DNA from 2 places in the Oceanobacillus iheyensis HTE831 genome. Region 1 is predicted to be linked to the other one. Evidence: riboswitches for the same ligand, from Rfam matches in the RefSeq annotation. Region 1 holds a riboswitch; the other holds the start of a gene.
What was found. Region 1 has a riboswitch for FMN ahead of OB_RS11980 (ECF transporter S component). Riboswitches for the same ligand answer to the same signal wherever they lie in the genome.
Positions count from the first base shown of each region.

Region 2: linked by a shared signal. The riboswitch ahead of OB_RS16385 (riboflavin synthase) and the one ahead of OB_RS11980 (ECF transporter S component) in region 1 are both predicted to bind FMN.

Region 1 covers NC_004193.1:2,374,714-2,383,470, reverse strand. Annotated here, with positions in the region: gene OB_RS11990 (S8 family serine peptidase) at 1-1,264, shown strand, start outside; gene eutH (ethanolamine utilization protein EutH) at 1,479-2,561, shown strand; FMN riboswitch at 2,617-2,740, shown strand; gene OB_RS11980 (ECF transporter S component) at 2,892-3,479, shown strand; gene OB_RS11975 (hypothetical protein) at 3,580-3,930, opposite strand; gene OB_RS11970 (1,4-dihydroxy-2-naphthoate polyprenyltransferase) at 3,949-4,884, opposite strand; gene OB_RS11965 (isochorismate synthase) at 5,069-6,454, shown strand; gene menD (2-succinyl-5-enolpyruvyl-6-hydroxy-3-cyclohexene-1-carboxylic-acid synthase) at 6,458-8,197, shown strand; gene menH (2-succinyl-6-hydroxy-2,4-cyclohexadiene-1-carboxylate synthase) at 8,198-8,757, shown strand, end outside.
Region 2 covers NC_004193.1:3,341,739-3,350,495, reverse strand. Annotated here, with positions in the region: gene OB_RS16395 (2-hydroxycarboxylate transporter family protein) at 45-1,361, shown strand; gene OB_RS16390 (PH domain-containing protein) at 1,625-2,002, shown strand; FMN riboswitch at 2,057-2,195, shown strand; gene OB_RS16385 (riboflavin synthase) at 2,474-3,100, shown strand; gene ribB (3,4-dihydroxy-2-butanone-4-phosphate synthase) at 3,112-3,735, shown strand; gene ribE (6,7-dimethyl-8-ribityllumazine synthase) at 3,756-4,241, shown strand; gene OB_RS16370 (beta-N-acetylhexosaminidase) at 4,448-6,364, shown strand; gene OB_RS16365 (lactonase family protein) at 6,384-7,388, shown strand; gene OB_RS16360 (ABC transporter substrate-binding protein) at 7,805-8,757, shown strand, end outside.

The DNA.
Region 1 (8,757 bases):
AAACAAATGGGCAGTAAAAATGTCTTTAGAAGAAGGTAAAGATTCTGCAGTTGTTACGGATGGTGTGTTCCAATTCCATGGTACAGACTGGCCAAATCCAGGCGGAACTGAATTTGCAGTTGAGGTATGGGATGCGAGTGGTCCAGATGGTACTCCAGGTGAAAGAATTGCTGGTCCAGTAGACGCAGAAGCAATCCGAAGCCTTGATGAATGGACTGTAGTAGATTTATCTGAACATGCAATCCAAGTAGAAGGAGACTTCTATATGGTATATGTTCAAACGGGAGTAAATCCTAATGTCCCAGGACTTGCAACCGATGAGGATGGTCCTTATGCAGGGAGAAGCTACCAAAGTGTGGCAGGAGCATGGTCTCCATCACCTGAGGCTGAGGGGAACTATATGATTCGAGCTCGAGTAGCTTACGGTGTAGATGACCCGGTTATAACTACTCCTGCAGAAGATTATATTACAAATGAAACAGAATTAACTGTTGAAGGAACAGCTTCGCCTACAACAACTTTACAATTATTGAATAATGGAGAAGAAGTTGGCTCTGTAGAAGTTGGAGATAGTGGAGAGTTCTCTATTCCATTTGATTTAACGGAAGGTGCTAACGAAATTCAAGCTCAATCTATTATGAATGATGTCGTTGTTGGTGAATCGGATAGTGTAACGGTTACGCTAGATACTGAATCACCTGAGCTAACGATTGATAATCCTTCAGATGGGGATAAGACAAATCGTGAAACGGTAACCGTAGAAGGTACAGTAGTAGATGAAAACCTAGACTATGTCGAAGTTAATGGGCAACAAGCATCTGTAGAAGATGGTGCTTATTCTAAACGTATTTTACTTGATGAGGGTGAAAATACAATAGAAGTTGTTGCAGCTGATGTGGCTGGCAATACAACGACTGAATCTGTCACTCTAGAAGTGGATTATACCGCTCCTGAAATTGAAAATGTAACTCCAACAGAGGATGTTCATCTTAATGCAGGGGAAAGTGTTAAAATTGAGTTTGAAGCTGAACCAGGTTTACGTGCAACCTATGTTATTCATATGCCATTAACAAACCTTGGGCTTACGAATGCAACTGAACTTCCAATGATGGAAGTTTCGGAAGGTAAATATGTTGGATACTGGACAGCTACTAGTAATGTAGTTGCAGATGGTGCAGTTATTGAAGTTATTGCAAAAGATAGCTTTGGTAATGAAACAAGAGAACAAGCTGAAGGAAAACTATTTATTAATCTAGAAGAATAGTAATCGCATCGCTTGTTTTACAAAAAAGGAGTCTGTAGGAGAGGAAGCAATTCCTTTCCTGCAGACTTTTTAATTGCTAATAAGCGTCCTTCTGGAATTTTACATAAACTATCTTTTATGAAATTGATTTATATATTGTTTAATCTATTTTTGATATAGTGTAAGCAGAGTATAGTTCAATCATTTTTTTATGGATATACATAAGGGGTAAAGTATGAATATAAACGAAATTATAATGTTAATATTAGCTTTATTTTTATTAGTTGGTGGAATGGATTATGTAGCTGGAAATCGCTTAGGCTTGGGAGAAAAATTTCAAGAAGGAATTACATCTATGGGAACGTTAGCATTAGTAATAGTAGGGATTGTTTCTTTAGCTCCAGTAATTGCTAATGTATTGACTCCAATTGTAACACCTTTATACACATGGATCGGGGCAGACCCATCTACTTTTGCGAATACAATATTGGCATTAGATATGGGAGGACAAGCGCTTGCAGAACAAATGGCTGAAAGCAATGAAGCAGCTTTATTTGCTTGGGTATTTTTAGGTACTATGCTCGGTCCTACGATTTCATTTACCATACCAGTTGCACTTACCATGATCACGAAACAAGATCATTCGTATTTTGCGAAGGGAATTATGATTGGGATTAGTACGATCCCCATTGGTTGTCTTATTGGAGGTTTTTATGCTGGGTTTGACTGGTCGATGATGGTTCGAAATCTTGTAATTCCAATCGTGTTTTCGATTAGTATTTTAATAGGACTACTATTATTTGCTGACAAGATGATTAAACTATTTTTTTGGTTAGGTAAAATAGTAACAACCATTGCATTAATTGGATTAATCGCAATCGGCATTGAAACCATTACTGAAATCACTGTTATCCCGGGATTAGCCCCTTTAGAGGATGGGATTCAAATTGTTGGATTAATCGCTATTGTATTAGCTGGAGCCTTTCCACTTGTAGCAGCAATTACAAAACTTGCATCGAAACATTTAGAAAAGATTGGTCATCGTTTACGAATAAATTCAGCTTCTACGGCAGGCCTAATAGCATCTGTAGCACATGTCATACCAATGTTAGCATTAGTACCGCAAATGAATGAACGTGGAAAGGTTATAAATGTGGCTTTTGCTGTGAGTGGTGCATTTGTATTTGGAGGACATTTAGGTTTTGTTGCAGGTATAGAATCATCCATGGTGACTGCAATGATAATTGGTAAGCTATCCGCAGGTATTTCAGCATTGACGGTAGCATTGTTATTGACTTCATCAGAAAATAGTAATTGACTTGCCAAAAAGTCAATGTAAATGTATAATTATTTCTAACAAATAAATATTCGATTCCAATCTTCGGGGCAGGGTGCAATTCCCGACCGGCGGTAAAGTCCGCGAGCTGCATACATATTGTGGTTGATCTGGTTAAATTCCAGTACCGACAGTTATAGTCTGGATGGGAGAAGATGTCGATCATGTTTGTGTTACACATTTTTTGTGTGCATTTTTGACGATGTATTCAAACCCTAGGGCCTCGCTCTAGGGTTTTATTAATTGTAATACAAACGGTTAATCGTCCTTCATCACAAGATAGGAATCGAATGAACTGATGGAGGAGAAATAATGCAAAAATCAAAAAGAAACAATTTATTAAAATTAATCATCATTGCGTTATTAAGTACAATTTCGTTAGTGCTATTCTTTATTAACTTCCCTTTACCATTTTTACCTACACCATATTTAAAAGTAGACTTTAGTGATGTTCCTGCTTTGATAGCTTCATTGATTTTTTCACCTATAGCTGGAATTGTAGTAGTTGGTTTTAAAAATATATTATACCTGGCAGTTTCTGGGTCTGGGGACCCGATTGGTGTTCTGTCTAATTTTATTGCAGGTGTAATGTTAGTTGTACCAGTTTCTATGATCTATCATCGAATGAAAGGTGTAAAAGGCTTAATCACGGGATTAGTATTTGGAACGATTGTGATGGCAGTTGGAATGAGTATTCTAAATTACTATCTAATTTTACCAGCGTATGGTTGGTTTATGGGATGGGAAATGTCAAATCAAGTGAAGTGGGTATCTGTAATTGCAGGTGTACTACCATTTAATATGATAAAAGGTGTGTTTATTGCGGTATTGTTTATCCCGTTATTTATGAAATTACATGCATGGCTGCAGCAACAACAAACTAGATTTTCTTTAAAATAAAAAAAGCTTCGCTATCAAATTGGTAGCGAAGTTTTTTTAGATGAATCATCTTCCTAAATCCGAATGTTGTGCAGTTTGATTTCTATTGCATGCATAGCGATTATTCATTGTTTTCTTCTTCCTCTGATACTAAAAGACGGGCAGTAGGCAATACTTCTAAACGCTCTTCAGGAATAGGCTCACCTGATTTTTCACTTATCCCATATGTGCCATCTTCAATTTTTTGCAGTGCATCTTCAATTTCCTTTAATTGATTTTCTCTCATTAGGTTAAGACCAGCGTCTCGTTGTTGTTCAAATTGTTCTGTACCCATATCTGCTGGATGATTATCGTAATCCGCAAGTTCGTCAGAGTTTGAATTGATGTTCCGTTTATCTTCTAATTCCTCTTTCATTTGTTGTAATTTCTCTTTAAAATAATTTAGCTTATCTTTACTTAATTTATTTGTCATAGTTCCATCCTTTCAAAGTTATAACAATGCTGTTATAAGTAGTGACAGCCCTAATAACATTCCATACATAGTGTTTGTTTTTGCAGTAGCACCCATCGCCGGCATCATTTCAAGTGATGTTTTCTTCCCTTGGAATTTCTTAATTATTCCATATGCTTTTGGAATACTCAAGAAAGTGATGAAAGACCAAATTGGAAGGAATCCAATTAAGATATACAATAAGGTCATAATGTACGCCAACGCGATTAAAGTTCCAAGTAGCGCAACCGATCTTTCTTTTCCAATCAATACTGCAATCGTTTTTCTGCCACCACGTTTATCCCCTTCACGATCTCGGATATTATTAGCAAAATTTATACAGCCAATAAATATTGTAATTGGGATTGAAATCCAAATCATTTCTGTAGATATCGTTTCAGTTTGGATATAATAAGTAATACCGATGATTACTGATCCCATTAATACTCCTGAAAATAATTCTCCAAATGGAGTATATGAAATTGGAATAGGGCCTCCAGTATATAAATAACCAATTAACATACAAAATAAACCAATAATTGCAATCCACCAACTAGACATCATGCAAATGTATATTCCAAGTAAAACTGATATTCCGTAAAATAAAAATGCTAAATTTCGAATATGTTTTGGTTTTAGCCCATCTCGTACAATTGATCCCCCAATTCCCACAGATTGGTCATTATCTAATCCTCGAACAAAGTCATAATACTCATTAAACATATTAGTTGCTGATTGAATTAATAGAGAAGCTATTAACATCGCTGTAAAAATCCACCAGTTAATGGCACCTTCATTAAATGCAATCATTGTACCTACAAAAACTGGGACAAATGATGCGGTTAAAGTGTGTGGTCGAAGTAGTCGCCACCAAACATGAAATCCTTCACGTTCATTTAATAATTGTTTTATGTTTGATGTATCTTTTGATTGCATTGAGCGTATCCTCCTGATTTTTCTATATCATATTAATTTTATGGAAAGGTTAAGAAGGTGTCAATGTATGTTACTAGCAGGAATTTTATAGAAATAATAGGCTTTTCTTGAGAAACTCGTAAAAAGAGCATAAAATAAGGAAGGATATAATTAATTTACGATATTATGTCGGGGGTTCATAGGAATGATTGAGATAGAAGAGAAACGACTAGCGTCACTTATTGATATAACTATTAGTGAAATGGTATCGGAAGATGAAGCTAAGTTGTTTAGTTACACAAAAAAAATTAACAAGCTAAATATATATACTTTTTTGGAATTAGCAGGAGATAGAGACCTAACAAGAAGTTTCTGGTCCAGTAATTCAAACGACTTAACTATTCTTGGTGCTGGACAGGCTACTACCATACAAGCAAAAGGTGAACGTTTTCAATCAATAGAAAATCAGTGGAATGAATTGTTGAGAAAAGCTGTCATTCATAATCCTTTTGAAAAGCAAGGAACTGGAATTGTAGGACTAGGTGGTTTTGCATTTGACCCTAAAAAAGAATCAACACCTTTGTGGAGTAATTTTCCAGATGGTCAATTAACTATACCTGAAATCATGGTTACGAGGATCGAAAATCAATTTTATTTAACTTTTAATATGTATCTGCGTACAGATGATCATGGTTTTCAATTAATGGAAGAATACCAAGAAATGGAGTCTTATTTATTAGAAGAATCGAGTTTCTTTAAAAAAGATGTAAATATGATCGAAAAGAAAGAAGTAGCTCCCAAACAATGGATGCAGACTATCCAAAAAGCAACTGAGGAAATGAAAACTTCCAGTACGAATAAGATTGTATTAGCAAGAGAGGTTCGTTTACGTTTTGATGAGCGAGCAGATATTCCATCCATTATAAGAAAATTAATAGAAACGCAATCGAATAGTTATATTTTTGCTTATGAGATTGACGGAGATTGTTTTGTAGGGGCGACTCCTGAACGTCTTGTTAAAGTGGAAGGAAATCAATTATTTTCTACTTGTCTGGCAGGTACAGCGCCAAGAGGAAAGACTACAAAAGAAGATCAAAAAATTGCGGAAGAACTGTATAGAGATCCAAAGAATCGAAAAGAACATGACTATGTTGTTCAAATGATTAGAAAAGCCGTTGAAAGGTACTGTACGGATGTAGATATTCCTAGTGAACCACAGGTGTATATGTATAAGACACTACAACATCTTTATACACCTGTAACGGCTAAATTAATGAATAGCCATAGTATTTTTTCTATTATAGAAGAACTTCATCCAACCCCAGCTTTAGGTGGTACACCTAGAAAAGAATCGATGGCTTTTATTAGAGATAATGAACTGCTAGACAGAGGTTGGTACGGTGCTCCTATTGGATGGTTAGATAGTAATAATAATGGTGAGTTTGCTGTAGCTATACGTTCTGCTATGATTCAAGGAACTGAAGCGTCACTTTTTGCAGGTTGCGGAATTGTCGCAGATTCAGATCCAGTGAGTGAATATGAAGAAACAAATATTAAATTGATGCCAATGCTCTCTGTTTTAGGAGGATAGACGATGGATTATACAGAAAAGTTAACGCGCTATGTCGCGAATTTTGTAGATGAATTAGCCAAAAGTGGTGTGACGGATGTGGTGGTTTCTCCTGGATCTCGTTCTACACCACTTGCTCTTGTATTTACAGAGCATCCATCCATAAAAGAGTGGATTATCGTCGATGAGCGTTCAGCAGCCTTTTTTGCATTAGGATTAGCGAAGAAATCAAATCGTGCAGTAGCGATAGTATGTACGTCAGGAACAGCAGCAGCTAACTATTATCCTGCAATAGTGGAAGCACACTATAGTCGTGTACCACTTCTTGTATTAACAGCTGATCGTCCGCATGAGCTGAGACATATTGGAGCTCCTCAAACAATTGAACAAATTAAAATGTATGGCGACTACACCAAATGGTTTCACGAAATGGCTATGCCGGAAGCATCAGATAAGATGTTACATTATGTTCGTAATAAAGCATCTCATGCGAAGCACGTTGCTGAGGAAGGGAATCCTGGGGTTGTTCATTTAAATTTCCCATTACGCGAACCGTTAACACCTAATTTTTCTTTGGATGCTATTTGGGGTACAAAAAGTTATACTAGACAAAATATTATGCAAGAGGGAACCAAACAATTAGCGCCAAACCAATTGCAAATATTACTAGAGGAAGTCGGTCCAAACAAAAAAGGATTGTTTGTTTGTGGGCCACAGGCAGATGCTGAGTTTGCGGATGCGGTTACTTCATTAGCTGGGAAGTGGGGAATTCCTGTAGTTGCAGATCCTTTATCACAATTGAGAACGGGACAGCATCATAAGGACAATGTCATAGATGGGTACGATGCATTCCTAAGAGAAGCAGAAATTAGACAAGAGCTCAAACCGGATTATATTATTCGATTTGGAGCTATGCCAGTTTCTAAATCGTATTTATTTTATGTTATGGAGAATGTCGAAACACAACAATACGTAATCGAACCCAACGAAGGAATTCGAGATCATTCTTCTAATCAAACAACATTTTTATTTGCCGATCCTACAACATTATGCCAACAACTTGAGCAGATGACGGTGGTGGATCAAGATGTCTCTACTGCATGGTTGAAAACTTGGCAAGAAATGAATCAAATTGCTAAACATTACCTACTAGAGGGTGTCGAAGAACAAATAACGGAAGGCGAAGCCGTTAGAGGTTTAGCTGAAGTTATCCCAGATGGGAGCACCTTGTATGTTGGAAATAGCATGGCAATTCGGGATGTGGATACATTTTATATGACTTCACCAAAAACAATAAATATATTAGCGAATCGTGGTGCTAATGGTATTGATGGTATGGTTTCAAGTGGAGTAGGAGCTTCTGCAGATAATGAGAGAGTAACATTATTACTCGGCGACTTATCTTTATTTCACGACATGAATGGATTATTTGCTGCTAAGCATTATAAGTTACCAATTACTATTGTGTTAATTAATAATAATGGCGGCGGGATATTCTCCTTCTTACCACAAGCGAAAGATAAGCGTCATTTTGAAGCTTTGTTTGGCACTCCAATGGATTTATCTTTTGAACAGGTAGCGAAACTGTATGAGGCAAATTACAATCATGTGAAAACAGAGGAACAATTAAAAGCTGCTTTGTACGAAAGTTATCAACTCGATGGTCTATCCATTATAGAAGTAAAAACAGATCGTGAACAAAATGTTCAATGGCATCAAGCGAAATGGCAATTGATTAAGGAAGCAATTTTAAAGGATGGTTAGATGAGTTTAGATGATAAAGCGTTGCATTTTGAAGTAGTTGGTGATGGTGAACCAATCGTGTTATTACATGGTTTTACAGGGACACTCAATACTTGGGAATCAATAAAAACTTATTTACATGGCTATCAATTAATTTTGTTTGATCTTCCTGGACATGGTTCTTCGAAGGGATACACGTTGACCACGATGCAAGCTTGTTGTAATCAACTAAGAAAACAGTTAACTGAAATGAACATTTACAAATTCCATTTAGTTGGTTATTCCATGGGAGGACGTACTGCAATTCACTTTGCTAATGAATTTCCAGATATGGTACATTCTTTAATTTTAGAAAGTGCTTCCCCTGGTTTATTCTCTGAACTAGAGCAAAGGCAACGACAACAAAATGATAAAGATTTGGCAAACTATATTTTACAAAATGGTATAGAAGATTTTGTTGATTATTGGGAAAATATCCCTTTGTTTTTATCGCAAAAAGAACTTTCTGAAGAAAAGCGGCAACAAATTAGAAATGAACGTCTGTCTCATCAACCTGAAGGATTAGCGCACTCACTTCAATC
Region 2 (8,757 bases), 970 kb from region 1:
GGAAGGCTCTTCAAAAATAAAACCGAAAGAGAAAGGTGAACAAAATGAAAGAATCTACAGAAATGAAAACGAATACAACAAAAGATAATACAGTTTCCCTTCCACAGTCCGGAGTGAAAATATTTGGAATGCCGGTTTTATGGTTTCTACTATTTTCAGCAATAACGATTATTGCTATCTATTCTGGTAGTCTTCCAGCAGGTATGATTGGTAGTTTACTTGTTATGATTGTTATCGGTGAACTACTAGGTTTCGTAGGAGATAGAACACCTATTGTACGTACTTTTCTAGGCGGAGGAGCAATTGTGGCGATATTTGGTTCCGCATTTATGGTGTATAGCGGTATATTGCCAGAGTATGTGGTAACGGGTGTTACCGACTTTATGACAACAGGCGGTTTTCTTGATTTTTATATTGCAGCACTTATTACTGGAAGTATTTTAGGAATGAGCTCCAAGCTATTAGTAAAAGTAGGTATCCGTTTCTTTGTTCCCATCGTCGGAGCAATCGTCGGTGCGGTTATTTTAGCATCAATCATTGGTAGCATTGTAGGATTTACGGTCCAAGATGCAATTCTTGTCTTAACATTGCCTATTATGGGTGGAGGCATGGGAGCAGGTGCTGTTCCGATGAGTCAAATTTATTCAGAGCTATTAGGTAATAGTCCAAGTTATTATATTTCCATGTTAGTACCTGCGCTAGCATTAGGAAATGTCTTTGCGATTGTTTTAGCGAGTATACTAAATTTAATCGGGAAAAAATATCCTTCTTTAACAGGGAACGGACAAATTATTGAAGGCGTAACTCAGGATACGAAGGAACAAAAATATGATATTAAATTAATGGGAGCAGGGTTGCTTGCAGCAATTGCCTTCTTTACGATCGGTTCTGTGTTAGGTGATTTCTTACCCATTCATGCGTATGCTATTATGATTATCTTAGTAGCCTTAACTAAAATTGCGAATATCTTACCACAAACCGTTTTAGACGGAGCAAGTCAGTGGTATCAGTTCGTAGCTAGTAACTGGACATTAGCACTTCTATTCGGAATCGGGGTTGCGTATACTGATTTAAATACAGTAATCGAAGCATTAACGCTTCAATATATTCTAACTGTCTTTGCGGTGGTATTAGGAGCAATCCTAGGTGCAGGATTACTCGGTAAACTCGTAGGATTCTATCCAATTGAGGCAGCTATTACAGGTGGATTGTGTATGGCCAACATGGGAGGTACGGGAGATGTAGCAGTATTATCAGCTTCCAAACGTATGGAATTAATGCCATTCGCTCAAATCTCCTCTCGCTTAGGTGGGGCAATTATACTGCTCATTACTGGCTTAATCATACAAATGTTCTTATAGACAGCATTACTAAAAAAGCTTTTATTGTGAGAAAAAATCACAATAAAAGCTTTTTTGTTTAGGAAAGGAAAGAAAGTATCACGAATGAGGGCCCTTATCTTCTTAATTAGTTGAAGCTGTGCCTGCTAAGAAGCATCCGTCTGCAATGGAAATCAAATAACGCAACAGGATATTATATAAAAAATATAATATTTTAAATATTTTATATGTACTATAATTTAGTGTATAATTGCCTATATAAATAATATTTAGGAGGAATTTACATGGGTCTTTTTGATGGTATTATGGGAAATGCATCCGAAGTAGATAACGGGAAGATTGAAGAAGAATTTCAGCAAGTTTTAGCGGAATCAGAAAATATTGAGAGAACGTATAAACTTATTCGCGATTTATTTATCTTTACGAATAAGCGATTAATTCTAGTAGATAAACAAGGTGTAACAGGTAAAAAGATGGAAATTCATTCGATACCTTACAAAAATATCGTTCACTTTAGTATTGAAACAGCGGGAAGTTTTGATTTAGATGCGGAACTAAAAATCTGGATATCTGGTAATTCTGTGCCTTTCCAAAAGCAGTTTAACAAAAGCTTAAATATCTATGAAGTTCAAACTGTATTGGCGAGCTACGTACTTAATTAATTTCATTTGACATTATACATCGAAAGTTCTAAACTTTTATGTAGAATTGAATAGTGTATTCTTCGGGGCAGGGTGTAATTCCCGACCGGCGGTGACAAGTCATCAGAACTTGAAGTCCGTGACCCGCTTTTATGCGGTGGATCTAGTGAGAATCTAGAGCCGACAGTAATAGTCTGGATGGGAGAAGAATAGCTGTATGGATACGTATATCTATTTGATGTGGAGAAAACGATGTTTTTTCTAGCTGTCTTACATTTACGTATTTTTACACATATCGTTTATTAGAGTTAGCTACGCCCCGCAATCTATATATTGCGGGGCTATTTATATGGAGTGAATGTTATTCACTTGTCCTCACTTACTTCTGCAAATACGAATTTAGAAGTTGCTTACTCTCTAGATCACTATAATCCCCTTTTTAAAAGATCACATTCATTTCTGATATTAAATTTCATAAAAGGAGCTGATGATTTGTTTACTGGAGTTGTTCAAACAATTGGGCAAGTAACGAATGTAGAGAAACGACGCGAAACAATTCAACTTGTCATTCATACAACGGAAGCTCAATTGCTGCATTACAACGTTGGCGACAGTATGGCTGTTAATGGTGTGTGTCTGACTGCCACAAAAGTAGGCGAGGATACATTTACGGCTGATGTTATGCCAGAAACATTTCGATCGACCAATCTTCAATATGTGCGTATTGGTTCATCCGTTAATTTGGAAAGGGCGATGCGTGCAACAGATCGGTTTGAAGGACATGTCGTTGCGGGGCACGTGGATTCTACCGTTACCGTGAAACGTACATGGAAGGACCAAAATGCATATTACATGAGTTTTACTTTACCGAAACCATATGCGCAAGAAGTAATTGCAAAAGGTTCGATTACCTTGGATGGTACGAGTTTAACGGTTGTAGAAAAATCCAGTCATGCATTTACGATTAGTTTGATTCCTCATTCACAACAAGCGTCGATTTTATCCCAACGTCGAGTGGGTGATTATGTAAATATGGAGACAGATATGCTTGCTAAATATATTCTTCAAGCAAATAAGCAAACCTTATCACAGTCCTTTTTACAAGAGAATGGATTTTAAGGAGGGTAAATATGAACGAGCTAAGCAAGATAGAGCAAGCGATCGAAGATTTACGAAACGGAAAGTTGATTATTGTTGCGGATGATGCGGACCGAGAAGCAGAAGGAGATCTTGTTGGGCTAAGCGAATTTGTAACGCCTGAAAAAGTTAATTTTATGACGAAATACGGACGAGGATTAATCTGTGTTCCTATCACAGAAGAACGAGCGCTGGAATTAGATTTACATGCAATGGCTACAAACAACACGGATACGTATGGAACTCAATTTACGGTTAGTGTTGATTATTATACCAATTCTACAGGGATATCTACCGCTGATCGTGCAGATACGATACGAGCTTTAGCTGAACCATTATCAAAAGCGGCAGATTTCAAGCGTCCGGGTCATATGTTTCCGCTAATCGCGAAAAATGCAGGTGTATTGGAACGTAGAGGTCACACAGAAGCAGCTGTTGATTTGGCTAGACTATCCAATTCGATTCCTTCGGCATATATTTGTGAAATTTTAAATGATGATGGGACGATGGCAAGATATCCTGCGCTTGAAACACTTGCAAAAGACTGGGATTTGACCTTGATTACAGTAGAAGATCTCGTTCAATATCGAGAAAAAGAAATAGCTATCGAAAATTAATCTTAAAGGAGTTTGATCATATGACAATTTATGAAGGCAACTATAATGGACAGGGCAAGAAGATAGCGATTGTAACAAGTAGATTTAATGAATTTATTACTTCGAAACTATTATCTGGGGCAGAAGATATGCTTATTCGTCACGGCGTAGCTAGGGAAAATATTGATGTGATTTGGGTTCCAGGTGCTTTTGAGATTCCTTATATCACCAAGCGCGCAGTCCATTCTCAAAAATACGACGGAGTAATAACGTTAGGAACAGTGATTCGCGGAGCAACGACACATTATGATTATGTTTGTAATGAAGTCTCTAAGGGAGTAGCTCAAGTAGGGATGAATAGTAACATACCTGTATTGTTTGGTGTGCTAACAACGGAATCGATTGAGCAAGCTGTAGAAAGAGCCGGTACGAAAGCTGGAAATAAAGGTGCGGAAACAGCACTCGGATTACTTGAAATGATATCATTAAACGAACAATTTCATGTAGAGAGTGTTGGAATGAACTAATTTAAACATACTGTCCAGAAGTCTTCATCACGATTCACGAGAAGGCTATGGACAGTTTTTTTAATCCCCAGGGTATGCATCCATAACCTTGATGTCAAAAAATCTATTGTGAAAATGTTGAAAATTTGAAATAATAAATTTTGATTGATAAAAAATAGGTTAGGAGGTTTCATGAAATAATTGAACAGAAAGGGAGGTAATAGAATATGAATCTAACTATAACAGGTGACAGTGCTGCAATCATGAAAGGGTTAAGCGAGTTACAAGCAAGTTATGCTTTTTCGTTAGATGAGCGGGCAGAGATTACCATTACATGTGTGCAGGAAGAAGCAGTCAATGGCTTAGCAATTTCTTATAAACAAGGTAAAGGGACGATTACTTACGCCCAACCTAATCATTTCTTTCGCGCTTTTAGTATGCTACTTCAACACCTACAACAAGAAGATACTCCTCTAGAAACAAACGAAAAAATGCATTTTTCTACTATTGGACCGATGTTCGACCTTTCACGGAATATGACCATGAAATTAACAACACTAAAAGACTTCATCCGAAAGTTAGCTATGATGGGGCATAATAGCGTTATGCTTTATATGGAAGATACCTATGAAGTGAGCGATGAACCTTATTTTGGCTACATGCGCGGACGCTACTCAGAAGCTGAACTACGTGAATTGGATGAATATGCTGCTTTATTTGGGATAGAGCTGATACCTTGTATCCAGACGCTGGCTCATTTAGAGGAATTCTTAAAATGGGATGCAGCTTATAAGTACAAGGATACGAGAGGGGCATTATTACTAGATAGCGAGGATACGTACGATTTACTAGATAGAATGATCCATTCGGTTACAAAACCATTCCGCAGTAAACGTATCCACATAGGTATGGATGAAGCAGAAGAAGTAGGTAGGGGAAGATACTTAAATATTCATGGTTATCAATCCCGATTCGAAATGATGTCGAAGCATTTAACAAACGTATTAGAAATCACTGATAAATATGATTTAGAAGCGATGATGTGGAGTGATATGTTTTTAAAGTTAGCATCAGAAACCGGAGATCAGTACGATAAATCTACGAATCTTCCAGAATATATTATTCAACAATTACCAGAAAATGTTCAATTTATGTATTGGCAGTATAATCAGACGGATTATGATCACTATGACAATATGATAGGGCAATTAAAGCGATTTGGCAGGACGCCAGCATTTGCAGGAGGCATGTGGGTGTGGAATACATTTGCACCAAACTATCATCTTTCTTTAAGCGCGAGTGAACAAGCACTTCAAGCCTGTAAGAATAACGGAATTCGTGATGTGTTTGTGACACTGTGGGGGGATGATGGATATGAAAACAATGTGTACACCTCTCTTTATGGAATACAGTATTACGCAGACCATGCATATAACGAGCAAGTAGATGAAGTAGAAGTCAAACAGAGGGCGACATTTATCACCGGTATAGATGTAGATGCCTTATTATTATTGAATCAGTTGGATCAACCACCTGGTGTAGCGGAAGGAAATCTTCAACAGACGAATCCTTCTAAGTTCCTTTTATGGCAAGATCCATTATTAGGTGTTTTTGATAAACATATAGAAGGGCTGGATTTAGATGAATACTATGAAGACCTTTCTACGAAGATTGAATTGAAACAGAAGGAAGCGTACGAAAATGCTAGGATTCATTATGATGTGCCTAAAAAGTTATGCAATGTATTAGCAAATAAAGCATCTCTCGGAGTGAAATTAAAACGAGCCTATGATAAGAAGCAGTTGTCCGAATTAACGTATTTAGTAGATACAAAGATCGTGCCTTTATTGGATGATGTTCGTGAACTTCGAGCTGCCCATCGGAAGCAATGGCTAACGATGAATAAACCATTTGGTTGGGAAGTAATTGATATACGTTATGGAGGTTTATTTAACCGTCTAGAAACTGCAAAAGATCGTATTGAACGTTTTGTAGAGGGGGAACTGGAAGAAATTGAGGAGCTAGAACAAGAGAGACTTTCTTATTCTAAAAGATTTGAACAATCCACAGGCCTTGGGTGGGGTAGTTACTATTACCGTATGGCATCTCCTAATGTATTTTTTCATGTCTTACCAATTTACTAGAAATGGAGGGGAGGAGCGAATGAACCCATTGTTAGATGTGTTTGTTGGCAGTTATGGAGAAAAGAATGAAGAAACTATTCACTGGCTTTCTTTTGATCCACTGATTGGCAAGCTTGCAAAGGTGGCAGCTTTTGAAGGCATAGATAATCCTTCATTTGTAGAAATTAATACGGATAAATCCTGTTTATATGCTATTAGTGAGGTCAAACAAGGAGAAGTTGTTTGTTATGGTATTGATCCATTAAACAACCAATTAACTGAATGGAATCGTCATCCTACTCATGGCGGACCTTGTTATATTGAAGTGAATGGTGACCATGTGTTTGTCAGTAATTATACCGGTGGAAATCTAGTCGTCTATCGAACAAATGAGAATGGAAAAATAGAAGAAGAAACCGATTGTATTCATTTTTCAACTGAATCAAGATTGCATACAATACGGCGCCTGCCCAAAAGCAATTATTATGTTGCAACAGACCTTGGACAGCATAAGTTATATTTCTTACATTTTAATCAAGAGACAGGAAAACTTCAGCGGCGATTTGAAGTGGAAACACCGTATCCTTCAGGACCTAGGCATATTGATTTTCATCCGGAAATAGAATTATTTTACGTAGTGAATGAATTCGATTCAACAATACTCGCATATGCATATGATTTAGAAAAAGAGCTCGTACAGTTACAACAAAGAGTATCCACGTTATCGAGCGATGCTAAACAAGAAAATTATGGAGCAGAAGTTCAATGCAACGGAGAATTTCTATATGTGTCAAACCGCGGACATGATTCGATTACAACTTACGAGATAATCAACAACGGATTGTTAAACAAACTATCAGTTTCGAGATTAGGTAGCAAATGGCCAAGACATTTCCAATCAAAAATTCCAGGAGATAAATACGTGATTGTCGCCAATGAACATAGCAATGAGTTAATAGTTATGGAAAAAACAATACAGGATGGATGGGTAAATTCCAATCAGAGATATGCAGTCCCAAGGCCAGTTTGTGTAAAATTAATGTAGAAAGAAATATGGATTTCAACAAAAGGAAGTATTAGCTTCCTAAAAAAACATTACAAACATTATAATGTTATATTGACATTACAATATAATAGTGATACTATTTCGAATAAGAAGAAATTTTACAAAAATTTTATAAATTGAATTAGCTGCATTACATCCTGCATAAATCGAGCAGTTATATCCGCACGCAAAAGGAGGAAACTGCTTGGAATGTAGGATGCTGTTTAACGACCTTTAGGTCATGCCCTGTGGTACTACCATTCAGTGGGCTAGGAAAATGAAAACTCTCCCACTGAATGAAGTTTCATTTTATTTTAATAGAGGGGTGATACATAAAAGATAGGTATAGTTTGGTTTGACGTTTTAGGGGGATCAATCGTGTTGTAGAAATGTATTTTCTAGGGAGGGAAAGCAAAGTGAAGGTTAAAAGATTATTGTTAATTCTTTTACTAATAGGATTTGTAACCGCTTTATCTGCTTGTAATAACGATGATGAGGGTGGAGGAGATGGCGGAGATAGTGGTGGTGGCGACGATGCGACTGCTGCAAGCGAAGATGTAAATGAATCAGGAATGCCTATTGTTGATGAAGAGCAAGAACTAACTTTTTTTGCAAACAAGCCTGCTCAAAATGAAGACAATGATTGGAATGATATCCTAATTTGGAATGAATATAGAGATCAAACAAACATCAATGTAAATTGGGATCTTGTAAGTCCAGATGCTTTAGAAGAAAATCGTAACCTGGCTTTAGGTAGTGGCGATTTACCTGACGCGTTCTTCTTATCGCAGCTTACGAGTAGCGATTTATTAAGGTATGGTGGGCAAGATGTATTCCTACCGTTAAATGATTTAATTGAACAATACGCTCCAAACCTTACAGCGTTAATGGAAGAAGACCCAAGTATTCGAAAAGCACTTACGTTCCCAGATGGAAACATTTACTCCATGCCAGCGCTTATTGAGGAAGACTTCCTATCCTTACGTCTGAGTGCTCGCCCATGGGTGAATGAAGATTGGTTGGATGAATTGGGAATGGAAATTCCAGAAACAACTGGTGAATTCTATGAATATTTGAAGGCTGTAAAAGAGCTTGATCCAGTAGGTGGCGGTAAAACAATACCTTATGGTGGCACGCAGATCCAAGAATTAGTGCAATGGTTAGCTGGCTCTTTTGGAGTCATGAATCAAGGTCCGTCAAATATGAACTATGATTTGGATGCTTCTGGTGAAGTTCGTAACTTTGCTATAACCGATGAGTATAAGCAAATGCTTGAGTATATTAACAAACTGTACGAAGAAGGATTAATTGATCAAAGTATCTTTACGATTGAGTGGGGACAATTCTTAGCAAATGCCTCTGATAATTT